4 regions of the Methylophilus sp. DMC16 genome follow, and region 3 is predicted to be linked to each of the others. Evidence: predicted binding sites of a transcription regulator. Region 3 holds the regulator's gene; each other region holds the start of a gene.

Region 1 (6,074 bases), on a different contig from region 3:
CAATTACTGGTCTTTTTCTTTCAGATTCACGACCCGACCACGCCTAACCGCCAGGGAAACGATTTGGGGCCCTCTTACAGATCGGCCATTTTTTATGCGTCAGGAGCACAGAAAGCCGTTGCCGAACAATTGATTGCTGAAATGAACGCCTCAGGCATCTGGCCCGGCAAAGTTGTCACCGAACTCACACCGGCGACAGACTTCTGGCTGGCAGAACCGGAGCATCAGGATTATCTGCTGCGTTACCCCAACGGCTACACCTGCCACGGCCTGAGACCGCAGTGGATATTACCGCAAGATCGCGCAACAGCAAGCTGGTCATAAACCAGGCATGAACATTACTCTGGCGTTACGGTGGGCGGCTGCTTGGTCACGGCCGAGGATTTGCGCGCTTTAGGATAGTGGCGTCTGGCAGGATGATGCAGAAAAGTCGCCAATTCATTCAAGGCCAATTGATAGACCTCGCGCTTGAATTCGATCACATCCTCCAGCGGCACCCAGTACTCACTCCAGCGCCAGGCATCAAACTCGGGATGCTCGGTCGCGCGCAATGACACATCACTGTCACGCCCGATCAGGCGCAACAAAAACCAGATCTGTTTTTGTCCTTTGTAGCTTCCGCGCCACTCGCGCTTGACCCAGCTGGTAGGCACGTCATAGCGTAGCCAGTCACGTGTACGGCCCAGAATTTTAACGTGCTCAGGCTTGAGGCCAACCTCTTCCATCAATTCACGATACATGGCTTGCTCAGGCGTTTCACCATATTTGATGCCGCCTTGCGGAAACTGCCATGCATGTTCCCTGATACGCTTGCCCCAAAACACCTGATTGTGCGTATTGCAAAGCACAATTCCGACGTTTGGACGGTATCCATCACGATCTAACATAAAAAACTGCCTTCAATATTTCATGCAATTTTTTCACACTTTAGCCTTTAATGAAAGGACAACCGTCAAAAGCATGCGCAAGCCCGGCAAGGTGTATAAAATTCAAAAGCAGACTCGCCAATTTATTTAAAATCCATCATGCGCCCCACGAAAACACTGTCAACCAGAGACAAGACCATGCGTTGTTTGCCCATGCTCAAGCGATTTTCAACCAGATTTACGACCGGGCTCTCGATCCGTCTCCCGTTGGCAAGTATGAAGTTTTTTGCCCCCCTCTTGCTTGGTGTGCCCATTTTCGCGTTAGCGGGCAACCTCGCTTACATCACCAATCAAGGCAGTGACAGCGTATCCGTGCTGGACATCGCCAGCAAGCAAGTCACGCGTACCATTGCGGTGGGCAAAGCCCCAGTCGGGGTGGCTATCGCACCTAAAAAGCAGCGCGTGTATATCAGCAACGCTAATAGCCAAACCGTGTCAGTGATCAATAGCGCCACCCAACAAACGGTGCAAGAAATTCCGGTCAACGCCCAAGCCGTTGGCATTGCTTTAAGCCGCGACGAGAAAACCTTGTACGTGGCCGATTGGGGCGGCGAGCAAGTGATTGCAGTGGATACTGCGCATCCTGAAAAACAGCAAACCTTCAAAGCGGGCAAAACCCCTTCCGGCTTGCTGGTCAGTGCGGATAACAAAAAGCTGTTTATCGCCAACCGCGACAGTAACGATGTCACCGTGGTCGATACCAAAACCTTGAGAACCATTGCACAAGTGCCCGTTGGCCTGCATCCCTTTGCACTAAGCTTGAGCCCGGATGGTAAAACCGTGTTTGTCGTTAATGTGGTCAGCAACACGCTCACCTTGCTGAATGTAGAGACCTATCAGGCCAGCACCGTCAAAACCGGGCAGCACCCTTATGGCGTGGCGATCAGCCCAGATGGCCGTCGTGCTTACGTGAGCAACAATCACGCCGAAAGCGTGTCGGTAATTGATTTGACCAATGGCAACACCATCAAAACCATCGCTGTGGGCGAATATCCCGAGGGCATTGAATACGACAAGGCCAGCAATCAGGTACTGGTCGTCAACTGGGGTACTGACAATGTCTCCATCATTGATGCACTCACCAATACCGTGACGCAAACGATCAGCAGTCCCAAGTTATGCCGCTCTTTCGGGCAATTTATTCTCGAAGCGAAATAGCAAGAAAACGGCTCTGCAGAGCCAAAGCAACCTATTTTTTGATTTTTTCACAGGATGACCAATGAATTAGTCGCAAAGAAGTTTATTTTTGGGTAAAGTCTCGGATTGTTTTTTAAAACACTTTGACCGCTTACCGATCCACGCCGAGCTTTAGTTTTAAAAGCGTTTTAAAAGTCTGTAAATTTCAGGAGATATGTAATGAAAAAATTTCTAGGCATGATTGCAGTTTCTTTATTGCCCTTGATCCCCCTCACCGCTGGTGCACACGGTGCAGCGGCCTTGCGCTTTGAAAAAAGCGTCACCATCAAAGCGCCAGCTGCAAAAGTATGGGCATTGGTCAAAGACTTTGGTAACGAACAAGCCTGGCACGCGGGTGTTGTGTCTACCACCGTAGAGCAGAAAAAAGATGAAAACGGTGACGACGCCACCTACCGCACCGTCAAACTGAAAAACGGCGGCGTCATGTACGAAAAACTGCGTTTCATTGATGACGCTGGCATGCGCGTTAAATACGAATATGTCTACGAAAAAAGTACATTACAGTTTTCTAACTTTTACCCAATGATCACAGTGACTGCCAACGGCAATGACACCGTCGTTTCAGTCAAAGGCAGCTACACTCGCGCCGATTCCTCCAACATTCCAAAGCCTGAGCAAAACGATGATGCCGCGACCAAGGCGCTCGACGACTTTTTTGATCCAGGTCTCGAAAGCCTGAAAAAGGTTGCCGAATCGGGAAAGTAATTAGCCAGGGTTCTGGAAAAAAATCGCAAGGCAACAGTAAACCCTGGTGGAAATTCTGGTAAGTCTTACGTTGTAAACAACACTGTTTTTGCAAATCAGTCACTGCCAAAAGCAAGCGACTGGCACCAAGTAAAGGGATTGTGTACCACACAATCCCTTTTTTGCATTTAGCCAAACCACCTGCCCAAAACCATCACCTATCCTGTCAAAGATGGGCAAAGCCTGTCACTTTCTGTCAGCTTGGCTAACCACAACCACGCTCGCACTTTTTAAATTCAATTCGAAGAAATGAAGCATAAAAACCCTTTAATTCATATTTTTCAATCAGTTACATTCAGTAAAAGCAGACTGGCACGCCTGTTGCTTTATGGTTAGCCAACACTGTTGAAAAAGCAGTGACTTAAACAAAGAAGTAACTGACTTTAAACTTGACTTGAAGGAAAACATGATGAAAAAACACGCACAACAAGGTTTTACCCTGATTGAATTAATGATCGTAGTGGCCATTATTGGTATTTTGGCTTCTGTGGCGATTCCTGCATATTCAGACTACACAAAAGAGGCTTCTGATGGCGCTTGTTTGGCAGAAGCTAGTGCATACTCAACAATAGTCTACTCAGCAATTGCATTATCCAAAGATATTCCAGATCACAATGCTAAAGCTTGCAAGGCAATCACTAAACCACTAGCGACAGATAAATCCTTCTCAGCAGAGCCGGCAAAAGAGGGCACTGGCGCAACCATTTCTTGTGATTTGGTGAAGGGCGGAACTTGCACCAAGACCCCTAAAGCTTAATATCTAATCTACTTGAGCAAATAAGAAAAAGCCCTGTTCAAACAGGGCTTTTTACTAAGGCTTAATGATGAAAATACATAATACGGGCTTCTCACTGATTGAACTAATGATCGTGATCTCTATTATAGGCATTTTATCGGCCGTGGCCGTGCCCGCTTTTCAAGCTTACAGAATAGAGGCTGCAAATGGTGCATGTCTGAAAGAAGCTAACATTTATGCAAGAAGAGTTTACGCAGACATACAACTGAACAAATCCATAGCGAATATCCCAGCTCCGGTTGCAAAAGCCTGTAGCGACATTAACAATGGTGTTAAAGTAGTTACAATAACAACGTTCACATCTAGAACTCACTCACCTGGCAACGCCATTATTTCTTGTAATTTAAGCGCTGGTACTCCTTGTCTTATTACAACAAACTCTCCTTGAGAATTTATAACTTAACAGACTTGAATAAATGCATTTTAAGCAAATCTTAAACAAGATAGCAGCGCTTCAACGGAACTGATTTGAATTTAAAAACAATGTTAGAACAGCTTGCTGTAAATAAAAATTGTAGCTCAACCGTACTCTGGTTACACGGCCTAGGTGCCGACGGCCACGACTTTGAGCCTGTGGTACAAATGCTCAACCTGCCACACATCAAATTTATCCTACCTCATGCCCCTTACCGTCCCGTCACTCTCAACAATGGCTACGAAATGCGTGCCTGGTATGACATTTTTGGGCTACAGCCGGGTAGCCCGCAAGATGAAGTCGGGATTAAAAGCATGCAAGCGACATTAAATGCGATGATAGAAGCCGAAATTGCGCAGGGGATTCCGGCGCACCGCATTTTACTGGCAGGATTCTCGCAAGGCGGCGCGATGGCTTTGCATACGGCAACGCGTTTTCCACAAACTTTGGCAGGCGTACTGGCGCTTTCCACATACTTACCCTTAAAGAGTCAACTCTCCCAAGAAAAACACCCAGCCAACCAGCAGTGCCCGATCTGGATGGCGCATGGCCGTTTTGATAGCGTAATTACCATGGCAACCGCGCAAGCTTCGCGGCAAACACTGGAGGCCACAGGCTATGCGGTGGAATGGCATGAATACGATATGCCGCATAGTGTTTGCGACGAAGAGATCAACGATATCCGCCAATTTTTGCTCAAGGTGCTTCCGCCAGCGCAATAACCCTATCTTGAGAATAATCCCGCAAGCAGGGGGAGTTTTGTTAAAATAGCCAGCGTTTTCATAGGCCTATTTTCATGAGTGCTCCCAAAAAAACACCGTCTGCGGTGAGTGATCAACCAAGTTTTGCCGAACGCCTAGCGGCGCTAGAAACCATCGTCAAGCGCATGGAGTCAGGCGAACTGCCGCTAGAGGCCTCACTGGCAGCCTATACTGAGGGCGTGCAATTGTTACAAGCTTGCCAGACCTCTTTAGAGCAAGCAGAACAAACCGTGATGCTGCTTAACCAACAACAGCAACTGACGCCCTTCGAAGCGAATTAACCCGCCAGCCACTTTCCTGTTTATTCATGACCACTTCTGCTTTTGTCTTTGATCATTGGGCACGCGCACATCAACAACATGTGGAGCAGGTGCTGGCTCGCCTTTTGCCTGGTGAGCAAATATTGCCTGAACGCCTGCACGAAGCCATGCGTTACGCGGTGCTCGGTGGAGGTAAACGGGTGCGTGCGTTATTGAGTTATGCCGCAGCAGAACTGGCAGGCACCTCCAGAATGACGGCTGATGCCAGTGCGGCAGCTGTCGAGTTGATTCACGCATTTTCATTGGTGCATGACGATATGCCATGCATGGATGACGACGATTTGCGTCGTGGCAAGCCGAGTTGCCATAAGCAATATGATGATGCCACCGCACTGCTGGTCGGTGATGCCTTGCAAAGTCTGGCATTTGAATGCATCGCCGAGACTCAGGCACCACAAGCGCTCAAGCAAGTGCAGGTATTGGCACAAGCGACCGGCTCACGTGGCATGTGTGGCGGCCAAAGCATCGATTTGCAGAGTACGGGCAAACGGTTGACGCGTGCTGAGTTAGAGACCATGCATCAATATAAAACTGGCGCGCTGATCCGAGCCGCGACATTGCTTGGCGCTTATGCGGCGCCAGACACCGCACCGGCATTAATTCAGTGTTTGGAGCAATACAGCCAAAAGATGGGGCTAGCATTTCAGGTTGTCGATGACATTCTCGATGCAACAGCAGATACGCAAACCCTGGGCAAAACGGCTGGCAAAGATGCGCTGCAAGACAAGTCTACCTACGTCAGCCTGCTGGGGCTGGAGGAGGCAAAAACGCTGGTAGAAGCACTTTATGCTGAAGCGCTGCAATTATTGGCAGGCTATGGTGCCCAGGCGGATCCGCTGCGCGGGATTGCCAAATTTATTTGTGAGCGTCCTTTTTAATCATGACTTCACTATTGTCCCGTATTCAATCCCCCAC
Region 2 (6,074 bases), on a different contig from region 3:
TCGTCGTGGCAGTGAGCCCGTCCCACACGATATCAATGGAGTTAATCATGACAAGAGATGAAGTCACAGAACTGATAGTGTTACAAAAAAATGCCTTGCAACTGTCCTGGAAAACACTTGCTGAGGCCATTGGTTTGAGCAAGGAATGGACAACGGCCGCCCTACTTGGCCAAATGACCCTCTCTGCCGAACAAGCCAATACCTTGGGAAAACTGCTACAACTGCCTGGAGAAGCCATAAGCCAACTACAAGTGGTACCTTATAAAGGATCGTTACCCACTGCGGTGCCCTCCGATCCATTAATTTATCGCTTTTACGAACTGATCAGCGTCTACGGCACCACATTTAAGGCCTTGATTCACGAAGAGTTTGGCGATGGCATCATGAGCGCCATTGACTTTAATATGGATTTGCAACGCGAAGCCGACCCTAAAGGCGATCGCGTCAAAATCACCATGAGCGGCAAGTTCCTGCCTTACAAGTCTTACTAAACGGCATGCCTGCCTCTTTGCAGATAGAAAGCGGCGCCTGCTCCGAGGCCGGACGCAAACCAGTCAATCAGGATGCGTTCGGCCTCACCACACAAGACAGCCCGCCTGCTACTGGCAAAGGTTGGGTATTTGCCATTGCCGATGGCATCAGTAGCAGCGATGTCAGCGACCAGGCTAGTACGCTGGCCATTCAGCAGTTTATACAAGATTACGCGCTCACCCCTGTAGAATGGTCAGTCAAGTCTGGTGGGTTGCAAGTCTTACGCAGTATTAATGCCACACTCAATGCGCAGACGTTTCGCAGCCCTTATCGTTTTGACAAAAACAGAGGCTACGTCTGTACCTTTAGCGCCCTGATCATTAAATCACGGGCTATCCATGTATTTCATCTGGGCGATACGCGCATTTACCGTCTCCGTGACCAGCAATTGCAATGCCTAACCGAAGACCACCGTTTCTGGGTCGATGATCAACATAGCTATCTGGCACGCGCCCTGGGCATGAGCCCGCAACCAGAAATTGATTATCACAGCGAGGCCGCGGAAGCAGGCGATGTTTATTTATTGATGTCTGATGGCGTATTTGAACACCTGACCTCAGAAGAAATCTTGCAGGATATCCAAACCGCCAGCGACCTCAATCGTCTCTGCCAGCACTGGGTTAAACTCGCGCATGCACGCGGTAGCGAGGATAACCTGACAGCACTGGCGGTGCGCTTGTTACAACTGCCCGACCATGACATGGCCTCGCTGACACAAAGCATGCAGGCACTCCCCTTTGCCCCGGCCATAGAAGAAGGTAAGCCGTTTGATGGTTACCATATTTTGCGTTGCCTGCATCATAGCCACCGCAGCCATGTTTACCTGGCACGTGACCTGCAAACGGGCACCCAGGTTGCCCTCAAAGTCCCATCGGTGGACCTGTCCGCCGATGCACAGGCACTGGAACGTTTTTACCTCGAAGAATGGGTGGCCAGGCGCATCAGCCATCGCCATATATTACGGCCGTATACGTCAGCTTCTCCGCGCAAGTTTTTATATAGTGTGATGCACTATGTGCCGGGGCAAACCTTACAACAATGGCTGCTGGATCACCCGCAACCATCCCTAGAGACCGTCCGCCAACTGGTGGAACAGATCACCAGCGCCCTGGAAGCCTTTCATCGACTGGAGATGGTCTACCGCGACTTGCAGCCGCAAAATATCCTGGTCGATACCGATGGCCAGATCACCTTGATTGATTTTGGGGCCGTGAGCGTGGCTGGTCTCGAAGAAATGAGCGAGCTAGAAAGCACGGTAACCTTGCCTGGCACGCTGCAATACTCGGCGCCAGAACAGTTTCTGGGATGGCCAGCAACGCCGCAATCGGATATTTATGCCTTGGGGGTGATCACTTACCAGTGCCTCACAGGCAAACTGCCCTATGGGACAGAGGTCGCGAAGGTAAAACATCCGCAACACCTGTCACGTTTGTATTACCGGGAGATTCGCTATACACAACCGGCGTTTCCGGCCTGGGTCGACGCCGCCATCGCCCGTGCCGTGCACCCGCAGGCAGAAAAACGTTATGCGCAGGCCTCTGAATTCTTATTTGACCTGCGTAAACCGAATGCAGCCTTTCTGCGTCATGCCCATCCGCCTTTGCTGGAACGTCATCCGCTGGCCTTTTGGCGTGGCTTAAGTCTATTACTGGCGTGTATGGTCATCCTGTTGCTCGGGCTCCTCGCACACCAGCCCAAGTCATGCGCCAATGTTGAGCAGTTCGCACGAAAGCAGTGCAACTATGCCCGGCAATAATATGCCCCTTTACAAAAGAAACTAATATTTTCATTAAAATTCAATCACTTAAAAATAAAATAAAGTTGGCATGCCGTTTGCTAGTGCTTATCTAAGAGCAAGCTGGATCAACGGCGATCCTGTCAAATATGCTCCGTGGCAAATGCCTGATATCAGGTAATTTGCCTAACAACTGAGTTATACCCGTTATTAAATTAATGTAAGTACCGCAGCCTTTTAGCAAAAGGGCTTGCAAGCAAAAGGACAAAGGCGTCCTGAGTGTAGACCACGGTCTGCATTCAGGACGCCTTTTTTGTTTTGTATTTTCCGAACCCCTTTTTCGAATCAAATCTCAAGGAGCCGACATGAGCAGTTCTGACAAAAAAAATGTATCCCCCACCGAGGCAACGCCGGTTGACCAGGTGAACCAGCAACGCCGCCATTTCTTTATGAATACGCTGGCAGGCGCGTTTGGTGCTGCCGCCATGATGAACATGGTGCCTTCCGCCATCCGTAGCCAGGCTTGGGCGGCAGGCTCGGATGCGCCAGAAATCACCGAAGTGAAAGTGGGCTTTATCCCGCTGACGGACTGTGCGCCGATTATTGTCGCCGCGCAAATGGGCTTTGATAAAAAATATGGCATCAAGATTGTGCCGTCTAAAGAAGCTTCGTGGGCAGGCGTACGTGACAAGCTGGTCAATGGTGAATTGCATGCTGCACATGTGTTGTATGGCCTGATCTACGGCGTCCAAATGGGCATCGGCGGCCAGCAAAAAGACATGAACGTGCTGATGACGCTGAACAACAACGGCCAGGGCATCACGCTGGCTAACCAGCTTAAGGAAAAAGGCGTCACCAGTGGCGCGACGCTGAAACGTTTGCTGGATAACGAAAACCGCGACTTTACCTTCGCCCAGACCTTCCCCACCGGCACGCACGCCATGTGGTTGTACTACTGGCTGGCGACTTATGGCATCAACCCGATGCAGGACGTGAAAACCATCGTCGTACCGCCGCCACAAATGGTCGCCAACATGCGGATTGGCAATATGGATGGCTACTGCGTGGGCGAACCCTGGAACGCCCGTGCCATTTACGACAAGATCGGCTACACCGTCGCCACCTCACAAGATATCTGGGTAGACCACCCGGAAAAAGTGTTGGGCACCACCGCTGACTTTATCGCCAAGAACCCGAATACCGCGCTGGCGTTAACCAAAGCCATCCTCGAAGCCTCACGCTACATTGATGCGACCAAAAACCGTGCCGAAGTGGCCAAGTTGATCGCAGGCAAAGCCTATGTCAATGCGCCAGAAGAAGTGATTGAAGGTCGCTTCCTCGGCCACTACGACAATGGTATCGGCAAAAAATGGGAAGACCCCAACTATATGAAGTTCTTCAATGACGGCAAGGTCAGCTTCCCTTACCTGTCAGACGGCATGTGGTTCCTGACCCAACACAAACGCTGGGGCTTGCTCAAGTCTGACCCGGATTACCTCGGCGTGGCGAAAAAGGTGAACCGCATTGATATTTATACCGAAGCCGCCAAATCTCTGGGCATTAGCGTGCCAACAGACGTGATGCGCAGCAGCAAGCTGATTGACGGCGTGGTCTGGGATGGTAAAGATCCCAAAGCCTATGCCAACAGCTTCAAGGTTAAAGCGTAATTCTTTCAAGGAGAGTCACCATGAGTGTCGTCAGCTTTAACAAGGAAAAAATCATGCAAAACAGTGAGCAGGCTGCCAAAGCAATGCCAGCCAAGCAAGCAAAACCGGTTGTCGCGGTGGTGAGCCCTCTCTCGGCCACCGCAACAGCAGCCACCCCGGCAAGCAAAAAAGCCGGGGCATGGGCGGCAATGGCCAAACGTGTCTTTGAAGGACTGTTGCCGCCTGTGATTGGCTTGCTGATCTTTGGCGCCATCTGGTCTACCGTGGCCGCCCTGACTCAGGGTTTGCCAGGACCGGTGCAGACCTGGCATTCGGCGGTGGAGCTGTTTAGCGACCCGTTTTATATCAACAACCCGAATGACATGGGCATCGGCTGGAACATCCTGAACTCGCTCAAACGCGTCGCCACTGGCTTTGCGCTGGCAGCGATTGTCGGCATCCCCATGGGTTTTATCATCGGCCGCTATGCCTTTATGTCAAAAATGGCGGCGCCGATTATCAGCCTGCTCAAGCCGGTATCCCCACTGGCTTGGTTGCCGATCGGCCTGCTGGTATTCAAAGCGGCCAACCCGGCCGCAATCTGGGTGATTTTCATCACCGCGGTCTGGCCCATGATTATCAACACCGCCGTTGGTGTCAGCAAAGTGCCGCAAGACTATATGAACGTGGCAAAGGTACTGAACCTGTCCGAGTGGAAAGTCATCACCAAAATCCTGCTGCCCTATGTCATGCCTTACATGATGACCGGTGTGCGTCTCTCTATCGGTGCCGCCTGGCTGGTGATTGTGGCGGCAGAAATGCTGACCGGCGGCGTGGGCATTGGCTTCTGGGTGTGGGATGAATGGAACAACCTGAACGTTGAGCACATCATCATCGCGATTTTCATTGTGGGCATCGTCGGCCTGTTGCTGGAACAGTGCCTGGTCATGCTGGCCAAACGCTATAGCTACGAATAACCACGACGCCTGATTGACTGGAAAAGGACTCTGATCATGACCACCGCTGTAAAACAAGACCGCTATGTGTTGATTGAAAACGTCAACATGATTTTCAACACCAAAAAAGGCAGTTTCCAGGCCTTGAAAGACATCAACCTGTCTATCCAGGAAGGGGAATTCATCTCCATCATCGGCCACTCCGGCTGTGGCAAATCTACCGTGCTCAACCTGATTGCCGGCTTGCTGCAACCGACAGACGGCTATTTGTTTTGTGCCGGCCGCGAAATTGCCAAACCTGGCCCTGAACGCGCCGTGGTGTTCCAGAACCACTCCCTGCTGCCATGGCTGACCTGTTTTGAAAACGTCTATCTGGCGGTGGAACGCGTGTTTGCTGCCACCGAGAGTAAGCCGCAACTGGCAGAACGTACGCGCGCGGCACTGGAGCTGGTGGGCTTAAGCCACGCCATGGAAAAACGCCCGAATGAAATCTCTGGCGGCATGAAGCAGCGGGTAGGCATTGCCCGTGCCCTGGCCATGGAGCCCAAAGTGCTACTACTGGACGAGCCGTTTGGCGCACTGGATGCATTGACCCGTGCCGGCCTGCAAGACGAACTGATGGCCATCATGGCACGTTCTGGCTGTACTGCCGTCATGGTGACGCACGATGTGGACGAAGCCGTGTTGCTGTCTGACCGCATCGTCATGATGACCAACGGCCCGGCAGCCACCATCGGTGAAATCCTGACGGTCGATTTACCCCGTCCGCGCAAACGCCTGGAGCTGGTGGAAGACCCGGCGTATACCCATCTGCGCAGCGAAGTTTTGAAGTTTCTGTATGAGCGGCACGCCAAAAAGGCGGCCTAAGTGAAAGGTGCTGGCAGGCGGCCACCTGTCAGCACCACTTGCTTATCAAAAGCAATCCTCATCCAAGCAAGGTTACCCCAATAGAGAAAAGGAGCAACACATGAACGCTAACCTACACCCACGCTTGCGTCAAGTTTCCGCAGCCATCTTGCTGGCGGCACTTGGCTCACCTGCAATGGCAGAAGAAGAAATTCTGCCTGAATACACTTTTATGGACGCGATTAAAACCGGTAAAAACATGAGCAGCTTCAGATTGCGTTATGAAAACGTCGATCAGGATGGCTTGCAGCCTGGGACCTATGCCAATGGCAGCGCTAACCCGACGGCAAACCAGAACCT
Region 3 (6,074 bases):
ACACCGGCGTTTTTCATGCACCCGGCCGAGGCCAGCCACGGCGACTTGGGCATGATTACGGCAGAAGATGTGGTGATCGCGCTGTCCAACTCTGGCGAGAGTGATGAAATTATTAATATTTTGCCGGCGATCCGCCGCATCGGTGCTCGGGTGTTGAGCATCACGGGCAGCGAAGACTCCACCTTGTCACGTGAGTCGGAAGTGCATTTGAGTGCTGCCGTGAGCCATGAGGCTTGCCCACTCGGCTTGGCTCCCACAGCCAGCACGACAGCGGCCTTGGCCCTTGGCGATGCTTTAGCACTCTGCGTGCTCGATTTGCGTGAGTTCACTGCCGAAGACTTCGCCCGTTCGCATCCCGGTGGCAGCTTGGGCAGACGGCTACTGGTGCGCATCAGGGATGTCATGCGTACCGGCGCGGCCGTGCCCCAAATTGATCAACACGCCTCCATTCAGGAAGCCATCACGCAAATTTCACTTAAGGGCATGGGCTTCACGGCTATTGTGGACCACGCGCAACGCCCAATAGGCATTTTTACCGATGGCGATTTGCGCCGCTTGTTTATGCAGGGCAAGAACAATCCACAGGCATCCATTGATACCGTGATGAACAAACAGCCGTATTTGCTGGAGACGAATCAGATGGCGGTTGAAGCAGTTAACATGATGGAGCAGCACAAAATAAATGGCTTTTTGGCAGTAGATGCCCAAGGGCAGTTGGTAGGGGCATTCAATATGCATGACTTATTGAAAGCCAAAGTCGTTTAGCTTAAACAGGCATTAGAATTCAGGCATGCTTAAACACCCCATTTTGTTGCCGATTGCGTTAATGCTGTTGCTGGCGCTGCTGACCTTCTGGATTAACCAGAATGTACAAGAGCAAGCACTCAAAATGAACATACTTAATCGCCAAGCGCCGGACTACATGTTGTACAACTTTGTGAGTACCCGCACGGATGCGTCCGGCAATACCAAATATGTGCTGGCGGCCGCAAAAATGCGCCACTTTCCTGCCAATGACTATACAGAATTGCAGCGGCCACGCTTTACCCAGTTTGGCCTGAACAAGCCTTACACGCAAATTTATGGTCAGCATGGACGTGTTTCTGCCAATGGTAAACTGGTGGAGTTTAGCAATCAGGTCAAGGTGATCCGCCAAGCCTCTGCCACCAAGCCAGAAACACAAATGCAAACCGAGCGGCTTTGGCTGGAGCCGGATACCGAGGTGGCACACACAGACCAGTCGGTGATCATCCGCCAAAAACCGGCGACAGTGATTACAGGCACGGGCATGCGTTTTGATAACCGGGCTGATACCATGCAATTGTTTAACCGGGTGCATGTGCATTATGAGCGTCCACCCGTCGCCAGCAATTTGGCAAGCCCGGCCCAGGCGTCAAACACAGAACGCCAATGACCGTTGATTATGGAGAAATGAGTTGAACACGCACAAGCCCTTATTTTTAGCGATCTGCATGAGCGTATGGGCGCTATTGTCCATGCCGCTGAGTGTGCTGGCCGAAGAATCTGACCGAGATCAACCGATAGAGCTTGAAGCGGATACCGTGACCGTGAACGATGCTAAAAAAATCAGTATCTACACGGGCAACGTGATTCTTAATCAGGGCACTTTGCAAATCAAGGCGGACAAAATGATCGTACGCGAGGATCAGGACGGCTTTCAACATAGCACCTGTACCGGCAACCCCACCACATTCAAGCAAAAACGTACCGGTAAAGACGAGTGGATGCAAGGCAGTGGTCAACGTATCGAATACAACGCCCGCATGGATAAAGTGCAACTGTATACCAATGCCTGGGTTAAACGTGGTGAAGACATCGTGACCGGGGACTACATCAGCTACGACGCCAACGCCGAGTATGCCGAGGTGATTGGCGGCACCAAAGCCAACCCGAACGGGACGGCTGGCAGCCGCGTCAAGGCCACCATACAGCCTAAAAATAAAACCACACCACCTGTCATTGACAACAAGCCAACCTCTCAACAGGGGTTACGGATGAATCGCTCCTTGCAACTCAAGGTCGAACCTGCCCCTGCCGAAAACACTGGTGAGCAAGGCAAAGAGTAAGCATAAAGATGGAAACCATGGCAGCAGATCAGAACCATTTGCAGGTTAACCGCCTGAAAAAAACCTATCAGGGCCGTACCGTGGTCAAAAACACGACGCTTGAGTTACGCAGTGGCGAAGTGATCGGCTTGCTGGGTCCCAACGGGGCAGGCAAAACCACCAGCTTTTACATGATTGTCGGGTTGGTTGCACTGGATGAAGGCAACATTACGCTGAATGGCGCCGACGTGAGCCGCGCGCCCATGCATGAGCGCGCGCGCATGGGCCTGGCTTATCTGCCCCAAGAAGCATCCATTTTCCGCAAGCTCAGCGTAACCGACAACATCCTCGCCATTCTTGAAACCCGTCCCTATACGGAAGAGCAGCGTGAGGCGAGGCTTGAGTCCTTGCTGGATCAATTGCATATCCAGCACATCCGCAACAGTCAGGCCGTCAGCTTGTCTGGCGGCGAACGTCGACGCGTTGAAATTGCGCGCTGCCTGGCCACAGACCCTAAATTTATTTTGCTGGATGAACCGTTCGCCGGGATTGATCCGATTGCGGTGATCGAAATCCAGAAAATCATCCGCTACCTGAGCAGTCAGAATATTGGTATTTTAATCACCGACCACAATGTGCGCGAAACGCTGGACATCTGTGACCGCGCTTATATTGTCAATGAAGGCGCTGTGTTTGCAGCAGGCACGCCCGATGAAATCATTCAGAACGAAGGTGTGCGTGAAGTGTATCTGGGCAAGAATTTTAGGCTGTAATCCGTCATGAAACAGAACCTGCAATTACGTATTTCGCAAAATCTGGCGCTGACGCCGCAGCTGCAGCAATCGATCCGTTTGCTGCAACTTTCCACGCTGGAACTGAACCAGGAACTGGAAACCATCCTGCAGGAAAACCCGTTACTGGAAATGTCAGACGGTGAAGAAGGCGAGTTTGAAGATAACACACCGCCTCCCCCCACTGTAGAAGCTGAGCCGACAGATGCCAGCTCGTTTGACATGGCAACGCAGCAAGAGATCACCGCACCGGCAGAAAGTCTGCGTGAAGACTTGCACGATGAGCTGGGCGGGAGCGAGAGCGACCTGCCCAATTTAAACGAGGAATTCACGCCGCCAGAGTTTGAAGATGATTATGAAGAGTTTGGCAGCACCAGCAACTGGGACGAAGCCGGACGCAATCATCAGGAAGACGAAGACAGTGACTTTTCCAGACAGGAAACCACCAGCATCAGTTTGCGCGAGCATCTGATTGATCAGATACAACTGGCACATTTATCGCAACGTGACATGAGCCTGGTCAAACTGCTACTGGATAGCATCACTGATGATGGCTATCTGGAGCAAGATCTGCAGGAGATTGTGGAGCACTTGCCACTCGAACTTGAGGTCGAGCTGCTGGAACTGGAAACCGCACTCAAACTGATCCAGAACCTGGACCCTGTAGGCGTTGGTGCGCGCGATTTACGCGAGTGCCTGCTCTTGCAACTGACGCGTTTGCCGCAAGAAACGCCACACTTGCAAACCGCCATTGCCATTGCCAAAGACCACCTGGCGCTGCTGGCCAACAAAGACTTTGTCAAACTGCGCAAGGTGCTTGGTTGCGATGAAGCGGTACTCAAGGCGGCGCAGCACCTGATCCGCCAGCAAAACCCCAGACCCGGCAGCGAGTTTTCCAGCTTTAGTCACGATCACTTTATCCAGCACGATGTGGTGGTTAAAAAGATCAAGGGTATTTGGGTCGCCTCCTTAAATGATGGCGTGATCCCCAAACTGCGCATCAACCAGATGTATGCGGACATCCTCAAGCGCAACCGCGAGAGTTCAGGCCAATACCTGCAAAGCCAGATGCAGGAAGCCAAGTGGATGATTAAAAATATCCAGCAGCGCTTCTCGACCATTTTGCGCGTGTCACAAGCCATTGTAGATCGCCAGCGCAACTTCTTTGAACATGGTGAAATTGCCATGCGGCCACTGGTACTGCGTGAAATCGCCGAAGAACTCGACTTGCATGAAAGCACAGTTTCCCGCGTCACCACGCATAAGTATATGCTCACACCGCGTGGCGTCTATGAACTCAAATACTTCTTTGGCAGCTCAGTGGCCACAGATGCAGGCGGCTCCTGCTCTGCCACCGCCATCCGCGCCTTGATCAAGCAAATGGTGGCCGAAGAAAACCCGAAAAAGCCTTTGTCGGACAACCAGATCACCGACACACTGGCACAACAAGGCATCGTCGTTGCCCGCCGTACCATAGCCAAATATCGCGAGTCCCTGAATATTCCTCCCGCGAACTTGCGCAAAACGCTCTAAACAAAAAAGGCCGCAGATGCGGCCTTTTTTGTTTCTCAGCTCAAATCACCTGATTGTGATCTTGGCAAATTTACGTTTGCCCACCTGTGCGATCACTGTCACGCCTTTTGTCAAAGGCAGATTCTTATCATCCACCTTGACGCTGTCGAGCTTGACGCCGCCTTGCTGCACTGCGCGCATGGCTTCACTGGTGCTTTCAACCAGGCCCGCCTGTTTTAACAATTGGCTAATGCCGATGCTCTCGCCTTCAATGGTCACTTCAACTTCGGGCACGTCATCCGGGATGCCGCCTTTGGCACGGGTCTGGAAGTCCTGCAAGGCTTTTTCAGCCGCGGCTTGACCATGGAAACGCGCCACAATTTCCTGCGCGAAGCCGACCTTGATATTGCGGGGGTTTGCGCCACTGGCGACTTGCGCCTTCCATTCGGCAATGTTTTCCAGCGTCGCAAAAGACAGCAAATCAATATAGCGCCACATCAGTTCATCTGAAATCGACATGATCTTGGCAAAAATAGTCTCTGGCGCCTCGCTAATGCCAATGTAGTTCCCGAGTGATTTAGACATTTTATTGACGCCATCCAACCCTTCCAGCAACGGCATCATCAGCACACATTGCTGCGACTGGCCGGCCTGCTTTTGCAACTCACGCCCCATGAGCAGGTTAAACTTCTGGTCGGTACCACCGAGCTCAAGATCCGCTTGCAGGGCCACCGAATCATATCCTTGCAGTAACGGGTACAGAAACTCGTGAATCGCAATCGGTTGATTACCCTTGAAGCGTTTGGAGAAGTCATCCCGCTCCAGCATGCGGGCCACGGTATGGCTGGCAGCCAGCTTGATCATCCCCGCCGCACCGAGTTCACTTAACCAGTTGGAGTTAAAAACAATCTCGGTTTTGGTGGGATCCAGTATTTTGAAGACTTGTGCGGCATAGGTATCGGCGTTGGCCTTGACCTGCTCCACGGTTAAGGGTGGACGGGTGGCGCTTTTGCCCGTTGGGTCACCAATCATGCCGGTAAAGTCACCGATCAGGAATAAAATCTGATGGCCCAGATCCTGCAACTGGCGCAATTTATTAATGAGGACGGTATGACCCAGGTGCAAGTCGGGCGCGGTAGGGTCAAAGCCTGCTTTCACACGTAACGGCTTGCCTGTTTTCAGTTTCTCGACCAGCTCCTGCTCGATCAGTAACTCATCTGCGCCACGCTTGATAATGGCCAACGCCTTGGCAATTTCTGGGCTCAATGCTGGCACTTCAGATGAGGGTTGTTTGGTATCGGTCATGCGGGTATCCGTCAAATACAACGATGCGCACTGATGGCACCGTCTCAAATAAGTAAAACAGCTATTTTAACGTAATCCCATGCATTTCTGTAAGCGCGGCTGGAGCAGTGTTAAAATGGCACCCATGCAAGTTTCTGCCGATCGCTCCCAGCCACGTTTGTTTATTGGACTGATGTCCGGTACCAGCCTGGACGGGGTGGATGCCGTGCTCACCTCGCAACGGGGCGAGCAACTGACACAAACGGCCACCTATTTTCTGCCCTACCCTGACGCGCTTAAACAGCGTCTACTGGCCTTGCACACGCCCGCCAATAACGAGTTACACGAGGCCGCAGTGGTTGCTAACCAGCTCGCAGAACTCTACGCGCAAGCCGTCAAGCAACTGCTTAAGCTCGCCGAC
Region 4 (6,074 bases), on a different contig from region 3:
CTGTATGGTGGCTTCGGGATGGCTTTCTTGCATCACTTCCAGCCGCGCCTGCATGAAGGCAGTGGCGTCCGGATTGTGATCTACCCACCACAAAATATGGGCGAGTATCCAGACCTGATACAACAGTACCCAGAGCAAAAACAGGACGAAAAACAGCTTGATGCTTTGTTTCATGACAGAAATGAAGATTAGCGGAATGTCTGAATCACTGGGGCCGTGTCAGGACGCAATCCATGCCAGATAAAAAACGCTTCTGCCGCCTGCTCGATGAGCATACCCAAGCCATCTGCCACCTGTGCGCCTGCGGTACGCGCCTGCTGCATAAACGGCGTCTCCCGGCCGTACATCATGTCGTAAGCCAGGGTATGCGTGCCAAAGACATGCGATGGAAGCTGTAACGGTGTCTCACACAATCCCGCAGAAGTGGCATTAATGACCACATCATAGGTCTCGGTGAGTGCTGCAAACGTGGTCACGGCCAGCAAGACGCCACATTGCCCCCCCGCGTCCGCAAACTTATCCAGCATGGCTTGCGCCTTGTCCTGTGTGCGGTTAGCAATGGTCAATTGCGCCGGGCCTTGTGCAATCAACGGCAGCATCACGCCTTGCGCAGCGCCGCCTGCGCCCAGCAACAAGATTTTTTTTGCGGCCAGGGCCGTCTGGTGATGTTTGAGAATGTCATTGACCAGCCCACAGCCATCGGTATTGTCGCCCTGAATTTGCGTTTGGCCAAAACTGAGGGTGTTCACTGCCCCAGCCGCCTGCGCGCGTTCAGATAAAGTCTGGCTTAAGTCATAGGCTTCAAATTTGAATGGTACCGTGACATTTGCACCCACATACCCTTGTTGCTGCAATTGGTGCACCGTGGACGCAAAGCCATCCAGAGGTGCCAACACCTTTTCGTAAACAATCGTCTTGCCAAATTGCAGCGCAAATGCCTGGTGAATCAACGGCGATTTGCTATGTGCTATCGGGTGGCCAATGACTGCGTATTTTTCAACCGACATAGCAAGATCACCTAGTTGGACCAGGGCAAGCCTGCATGTTTCCAGCCATTGATCAGGGTTCTTTGCTTGGCCTCATTCGCTTCGCCTTCAAAGCCTTCGAGCATATTGTAAGCGTTGGGATATCCGAGTTTTTGCGCCAGCAAGGCAGCATTATGGCTGCGGCCACCCGTGCGGCACATAAATACAACGGTGCGCGCAGGATCAACCAGCGCCTGTAGCTGATCGGCAAACTCAGGATTGGCAATCATGCCTGGATAAAACGCCCATTCCAGATGGGCCGCCATGGGCACGCGCCCAACCAACTCCAACTCGGCACGTGAGCGCACATCCACCAACACCGCATTTTGATCTTGGCTAATCAGCGCATACGCCTCCTGCGGCGTGACGGCTCCCGCGTAAGTCAAGCCATTTTCTTCTGCGCGCTGAGCGGCTTGTTGCAAGATTTTTTCAACACTCTCCAAATGACACCTTCACTCTTTCAATCACTTAGTTAAACCGCGAGTATACCTGTGAAAGCCATGCAAACACATTTAGCACCATTTTTGTGCTCAATTTGTTGCAGTGCACCTAATTAGTGCCCATTGATTTTGCTTTTTTATGTCAGATATCCCATATCCATGCAAAATGCCTGTTTTTGGGTGGCATGCTTCCTGCTACTATTACATCCTAAGATTCAATGGAATTCGTAAACCAAAAATTCCACATATCTATTTGTTTTGCTAGTTTGTGTTTTTATATTTGCTCACGTTCCGGGACATCCGCAACATGTCCCTTTTTTGCGTGCGCAAGTTGAATCATTTTAGATCTTGATCACTGAGGAGAATGTAATGTCCGTTGCAAACGTAATGAAACTGGTTGCGGAAAACGACATCAAATTTGTTGATTTCCGTTTTACCGACACCAGAGGTAAAGAGCAGCACGTGACCGTGCCAGTGTCTGCCTTCGACGAAGATAAATTTACCGAAGGTCACGCCTTTGATGGTTCTTCCATTGCTGGCTGGAAAGGCATTCAAGCCTCTGACATGCAATTGATGCCTGATGCAAGCACCGCATTCATCGATCCATTTTTTGACGAACCAACCTTGGTTCTGACCTGCGACGTAGTAGACCCTACTGATGGTAAAGGCTATGACCGTGACCCACGCTCCCTGGCAAAACGCGCTGAAGCTTACCTGAAATCCAGCGGCCTGGGCGACACTGCTTACTTTGGTCCAGAGCCAGAGTTCTTCATTTTTGACAGCGTACAATGGGATGCCACCATGGGTGGTAGCTTTGTGAAAATCAACTCAGAAGAGGCCGCTTGGTCCTCAGGTGAAAAATTCGAGGGTGGCAACACTGGTCACCGTCCAGGCGTTAAAGGCGGCTACTTCCCAGTGCCTCCTGTCGATTCATTGCACGACATCCGTTCTGCCATGGTCATGACCTTAGAAGAACTGGGCGTGCCTGTTGAAGTGCACCACCACGAAGTGGCAACAGCAGGTCAATGTGAAATCGGTACTAAGTTTGCGACCTTGGTACAACGTGCTGACTGGACGCAAATCCTGAAATACGTAGTGACTAACACAGCCCATGCTTACGGTAAAACAGCCACATTTATGCCAAAACCAATGTTTGGTGACAACGGCTCCGGTATGCACGTTCACCAATCCGTATGGAAAGATGGTAAAAACCTGTTTGCAGGTAACGGCTATGCAGGCCTGAGCGACTTCGCTCTGTACTACATCGGCGGCATCATCAAGCATGCGCGCGCACTGAATGCGATTACCAACCCAGGTACTAACTCCTACAAGCGCTTGGTACCGCATTACGAAGCACCAGTCAAACTGGCTTACTCCGCTAAAAACCGTTCTGCTGCGATTCGTATTCCGTTCGTGCATTCTGATAAAGCCCGTCGTGTTGAAGCGCGCTTCCCAGACCCGATTGCTAACCCATACTTGGCTTTCTCAGCCCTGTTGATGGCTGGTCTGGATGGCGTTCAGAACAAGATTCACCCAGGTGAACCAGCGACTAAAGACTTGTACCATCTGCCACCAGAAGAAGATGCATTGATCCCAACGGTATGTTCATCTTTGGAACAAGCATTGGAGTATCTGGATAAAGACCGCGAGTTCTTAACACGCGGCGGCGTTTTCTCAGACGACTGGATTGATGCATACATTGCATTGAAAATGGAAGAAGTCACTAAACTGCGCCAAACACCACACCCAGTGGAATTTGGTCTGTACTACTCTTGCTAATCACAAGAGCACGCACTAAAACAGGGCAGCCCAGGCTGCCCTGTTTTTTTATGTGCGCGCTGTTCCGTCAACGTTTTTAGGCGAGCAGACGTTGATACCCTCAACGATCTGCTCTAAACTATTGCCATGAAAAGACTTTTTTACATTTGCACCTTCGCGCTCATGTGCAACCCAAGCTGGGCAGATATTTACAAATATACCGACAGTAACGGCGTCACCACCTATACCAATATCAAACCCGAAGGCAAAAGCAAGGCAGAGCTCATTATTAGTGGGCCCAGAACCACAGAGCCTCCACCCCCTGCCAGGGAGAAAAAAGCCAATGTCAGAACACCCTCTCCGGCCGATTTTCCCAAAGTCGATAATCAGACACAAAATCAACGCGACCAAAAGCGGCGAGAGCTATTAATGAACGAGCTTTCTCAAGAAAAACAAGCACTTGAGAATGCTCGCCTGTTATATGAAGAAGCCCAGAACACGCCAGAAGTCTATAGAGGTGCCAATGGAAAAACGTTTAGGAATGTCGCCAAGTATGAAGAAAAACTGCGAGTGATTGAGGCCGAAATTCAGGCACATGAGCGCAATATCGAGCTGTTAAATAAAGAACTCAACCTTTAAATGCACCATTTTGGGGGCTTGCTCAATCATTTTTACGTTTCTTGTAAGAATTGGCTTGGGTTTTGCTTTAAAACAGGGCGTGATTCACTCTTTTTAACAAGCTCAGGACATGGTACAGAAATCTCCCAACGGCTTTAGTGGTTTAGAGCATATTGCCACGGCAGTCATTTTGCTTAATAACCAACTAGAAGTTACTTACGCAAACTCCAGCGCCGAGATTCTGTTTGCATTTAGTGCCAACCAGATTCAAGGGGCGCATATCCATGACGTGTTTGTGAATTGCGAAATTTTGCAAATGGCCGTGACTAACGCCATAGAAACACAGAGCCCATATCGTGAGCATGAGTTTGCACTGACCACCCAACGCGGCCATACAACGGCCGTGACCTGCACAGCCACCCCTATTTCAGCCGCGTTCAATCAAACGCCGGAAGACATGCTGATTCTGGAGTTTGTGCAAATGGATCAGCAATTGCGTATTGCGCGTGAAGAGCGCATGCTGATACAGCAGCAAGCCAACTCTGAATTACTCAGGAATCTGGCGCATGAGATCCGCAACCCGCTAGGCGGCTTGCGTGGTGCGGCACAATTGCTTGAATTTGAGTTGCCGCAACCCAGCCTAAAAGAATATACCCAGGTGATTATCAAAGAGGCTGACAGACTACATAGCCTCATGGACAGACTGCTGGCACCACACCGCGTGCCAAAATATGAGCCCACCAACATTCATGAAGTGCTGGAGCGCGTACGCAGTCTGTTACTGGCAGAATCGCCTAACCATATCCGCGTGATCCGCGACTACGATACCAGCTTGCCGGAGCTCATTGGCGATCGCGAAAAACTGATCCAAGCCGTGCTCAATATTGCGCGTAATGCGGCACAAGCGATGCAGCAGCACCAGACCGAAGGTGCGAGCATTACTTTCCGCACGCGTGCTGAGCGCCAAATTACGCTAGCCAGAAAACGTTACCGTGTCGGGATTCATTTAGAGATTATTGATAACGGCCCAGGCATCCCTGCCGGCATCAAAGAACGCATTTTCTACCCGCTGGTATCCGGTCGCGAAGGCGGCACAGGCTTGGGCCTTGCGCTGGCGCAAACCTTTATCACCCAACACCATGGCATGATCGACTGTGATTCACAGCCGGGTAAAACCATATTCCATATATTGCTACCCATTGAAAGTACGCAATTAAAATCATCAGTACAATAATTCACGAGAAACAGCTATGAAGCCAATCTGGATCCTAGACGACGACAAATCCATCCGCTGGGTGTTTGAAAAAGCCCTGGCCCGCACGGACTTTGATTTCAAAACATTTTCATCCCCGGCAGAAGCCCTCAACGCTTTAAATCGTGAACAACCCCAAGTCATTGTCAGTGACATCCGCATGCCGAATGGCTCGGGCCTGGACTTTTTATCCGAGGTAAAGCAGCGCTTTCCCGAGATTCCCGTCATTATCATGACCGCCTACTCAGACCTCGAAAGCGCTGTCGCCGCCTTTCAGGGTGGCGCGTTTGAGTATCTGGCCAAACCGTTTGATGTAGACCAAGCCATCGAAATTATCAAACGTGCCGTTGAAGAAAGCATGCGTCAATCTGTCGAGGCCGTAGAAGACACCGGCCCCTCGCCAGAAATTATCGGCCAGGCACCCGCTATGCAAGAGGTTTTCCGTGCCATTGGCCGCCTCAGCCGCTCGCACTCAACCGTGCTCATTAACGGCGAATCCGGCAGTGGTAAAGAACTGGTCGCCAGTGCACTGCATAGACACAGCCCACGTGCTGACAAACCCTTTATCGCTATCAACACCGCAGCGATTCCCAAGGATTTATTAGAATCCGAATTGTTTGGTCATGAACGCGGCGCTTTTACTGGGGCCGCTGCAGCCAGACGTGGCCGCTTTGAACAGGCAGATAACGGCACTTTGTTTCTAGATGAAATTGGTGACATGCCTGCTGACTTGCAAACCAGATTGTTGCGCGTCTTGTCCGACGGCCAGTTTTATCGCGTGGGCGGACATCAACCAATCAAAGTCAATGTACGCGTGATTGCCGCCACTCACCAGGACCTCGAAGAGCGCGTCAAACAAGGTCTGTTCCGTGAAGACTTGTTTCACCGCCTGAACGTCATTCGTCTGCGCTTGCCGCCCTTGCGTGAGCGCAGGGAAGACATACCCTTGCTGACCAAACATTTTCTCGCCCACAGCGCACA

Evidence for each region. Region 3 encodes sigma-54, which starts transcription at its own class of promoters, with help from an activator protein. Its sites were predicted from a motif close to TGGCACNNTTCCTGCT; they were not measured.
Region 1: a site for sigma-54 is predicted at 3,178-3,193, ahead of ACT53D_RS08335 (pilin). Genes of this name have one in related genera too.
Region 2: a site for sigma-54 is predicted at 2,354-2,369, ahead of ACT53D_RS07055 (CmpA/NrtA family ABC transporter substrate-binding protein). Genes of this name have one in related genera too.
Region 4: a site for sigma-54 is predicted at 1,647-1,662, ahead of glnA (type I glutamate--ammonia ligase). Genes of this name have one in related genera too.

What each region holds. Positions count from the first base shown of each region.
Region 1 is NZ_JBQUZC010000002.1:47,094-53,167, forward strand. Features, by position in the region: gene msrA (peptide-methionine (S)-S-oxide reductase MsrA) at 1-324, shown strand, start outside; gene ACT53D_RS08320 (RNA pyrophosphohydrolase) at 339-887, opposite strand; gene ACT53D_RS08325 (YVTN family beta-propeller repeat protein) at 1,065-2,084, shown strand; gene ACT53D_RS08330 (SRPBCC family protein) at 2,283-2,828, shown strand; gene ACT53D_RS08335 (pilin) at 3,277-3,624, shown strand; gene ACT53D_RS08340 (pilin) at 3,692-4,051, shown strand; gene ACT53D_RS08345 (alpha/beta hydrolase) at 4,147-4,800, shown strand; gene ACT53D_RS08350 (exodeoxyribonuclease VII small subunit) at 4,875-5,120, shown strand; gene ACT53D_RS08355 (polyprenyl synthetase family protein) at 5,147-6,037, shown strand; gene dxs (1-deoxy-D-xylulose-5-phosphate synthase) at 6,040-6,074, shown strand, end outside.
Region 2 is NZ_JBQUZC010000001.1:1,504,945-1,511,018, forward strand. Features, by position in the region: gene cynS (cyanase) at 48-491, shown strand; gene ACT53D_RS07050 (bifunctional protein-serine/threonine kinase/phosphatase) at 497-2,287, shown strand; gene ACT53D_RS07055 (CmpA/NrtA family ABC transporter substrate-binding protein) at 2,632-3,933, shown strand; gene ntrB (nitrate ABC transporter permease) at 3,954-4,889, shown strand; gene ACT53D_RS07065 (ABC transporter ATP-binding protein) at 4,926-5,735, shown strand; gene ACT53D_RS07070 (alginate export family protein) at 5,836-6,074, shown strand, end outside.
Region 3 is NZ_JBQUZC010000003.1:87,089-93,162, reverse strand. Features, by position in the region: gene ACT53D_RS11890 (KpsF/GutQ family sugar-phosphate isomerase) at 1-765, shown strand, start outside; gene lptC (LPS export ABC transporter periplasmic protein LptC) at 791-1,414, shown strand; gene lptA (lipopolysaccharide transport periplasmic protein LptA) at 1,473-2,087, shown strand; gene lptB (LPS export ABC transporter ATP-binding protein) at 2,096-2,839, shown strand; gene ACT53D_RS11870 (RNA polymerase factor sigma-54) at 2,846-4,390, shown strand; gene tyrS (tyrosine--tRNA ligase) at 4,436-5,674, opposite strand; gene ACT53D_RS11860 (anhydro-N-acetylmuramic acid kinase) at 5,799-6,074, shown strand, end outside.
Region 4 is NZ_JBQUZC010000002.1:679,071-685,144, reverse strand. Features, by position in the region: gene mtgA (monofunctional biosynthetic peptidoglycan transglycosylase) at 1-174, opposite strand, end outside; gene aroE (shikimate dehydrogenase) at 189-1,007, opposite strand; gene ACT53D_RS11380 (rhodanese-like domain-containing protein) at 1,019-1,468, opposite strand; gene glnA (type I glutamate--ammonia ligase) at 1,835-3,244, shown strand; gene ACT53D_RS11370 (DUF4124 domain-containing protein) at 3,371-3,862, shown strand; gene glnL (nitrogen regulation protein NR(II)) at 3,972-5,075, shown strand; gene ntrC (nitrogen regulation protein NR(I)) at 5,092-6,074, shown strand, end outside.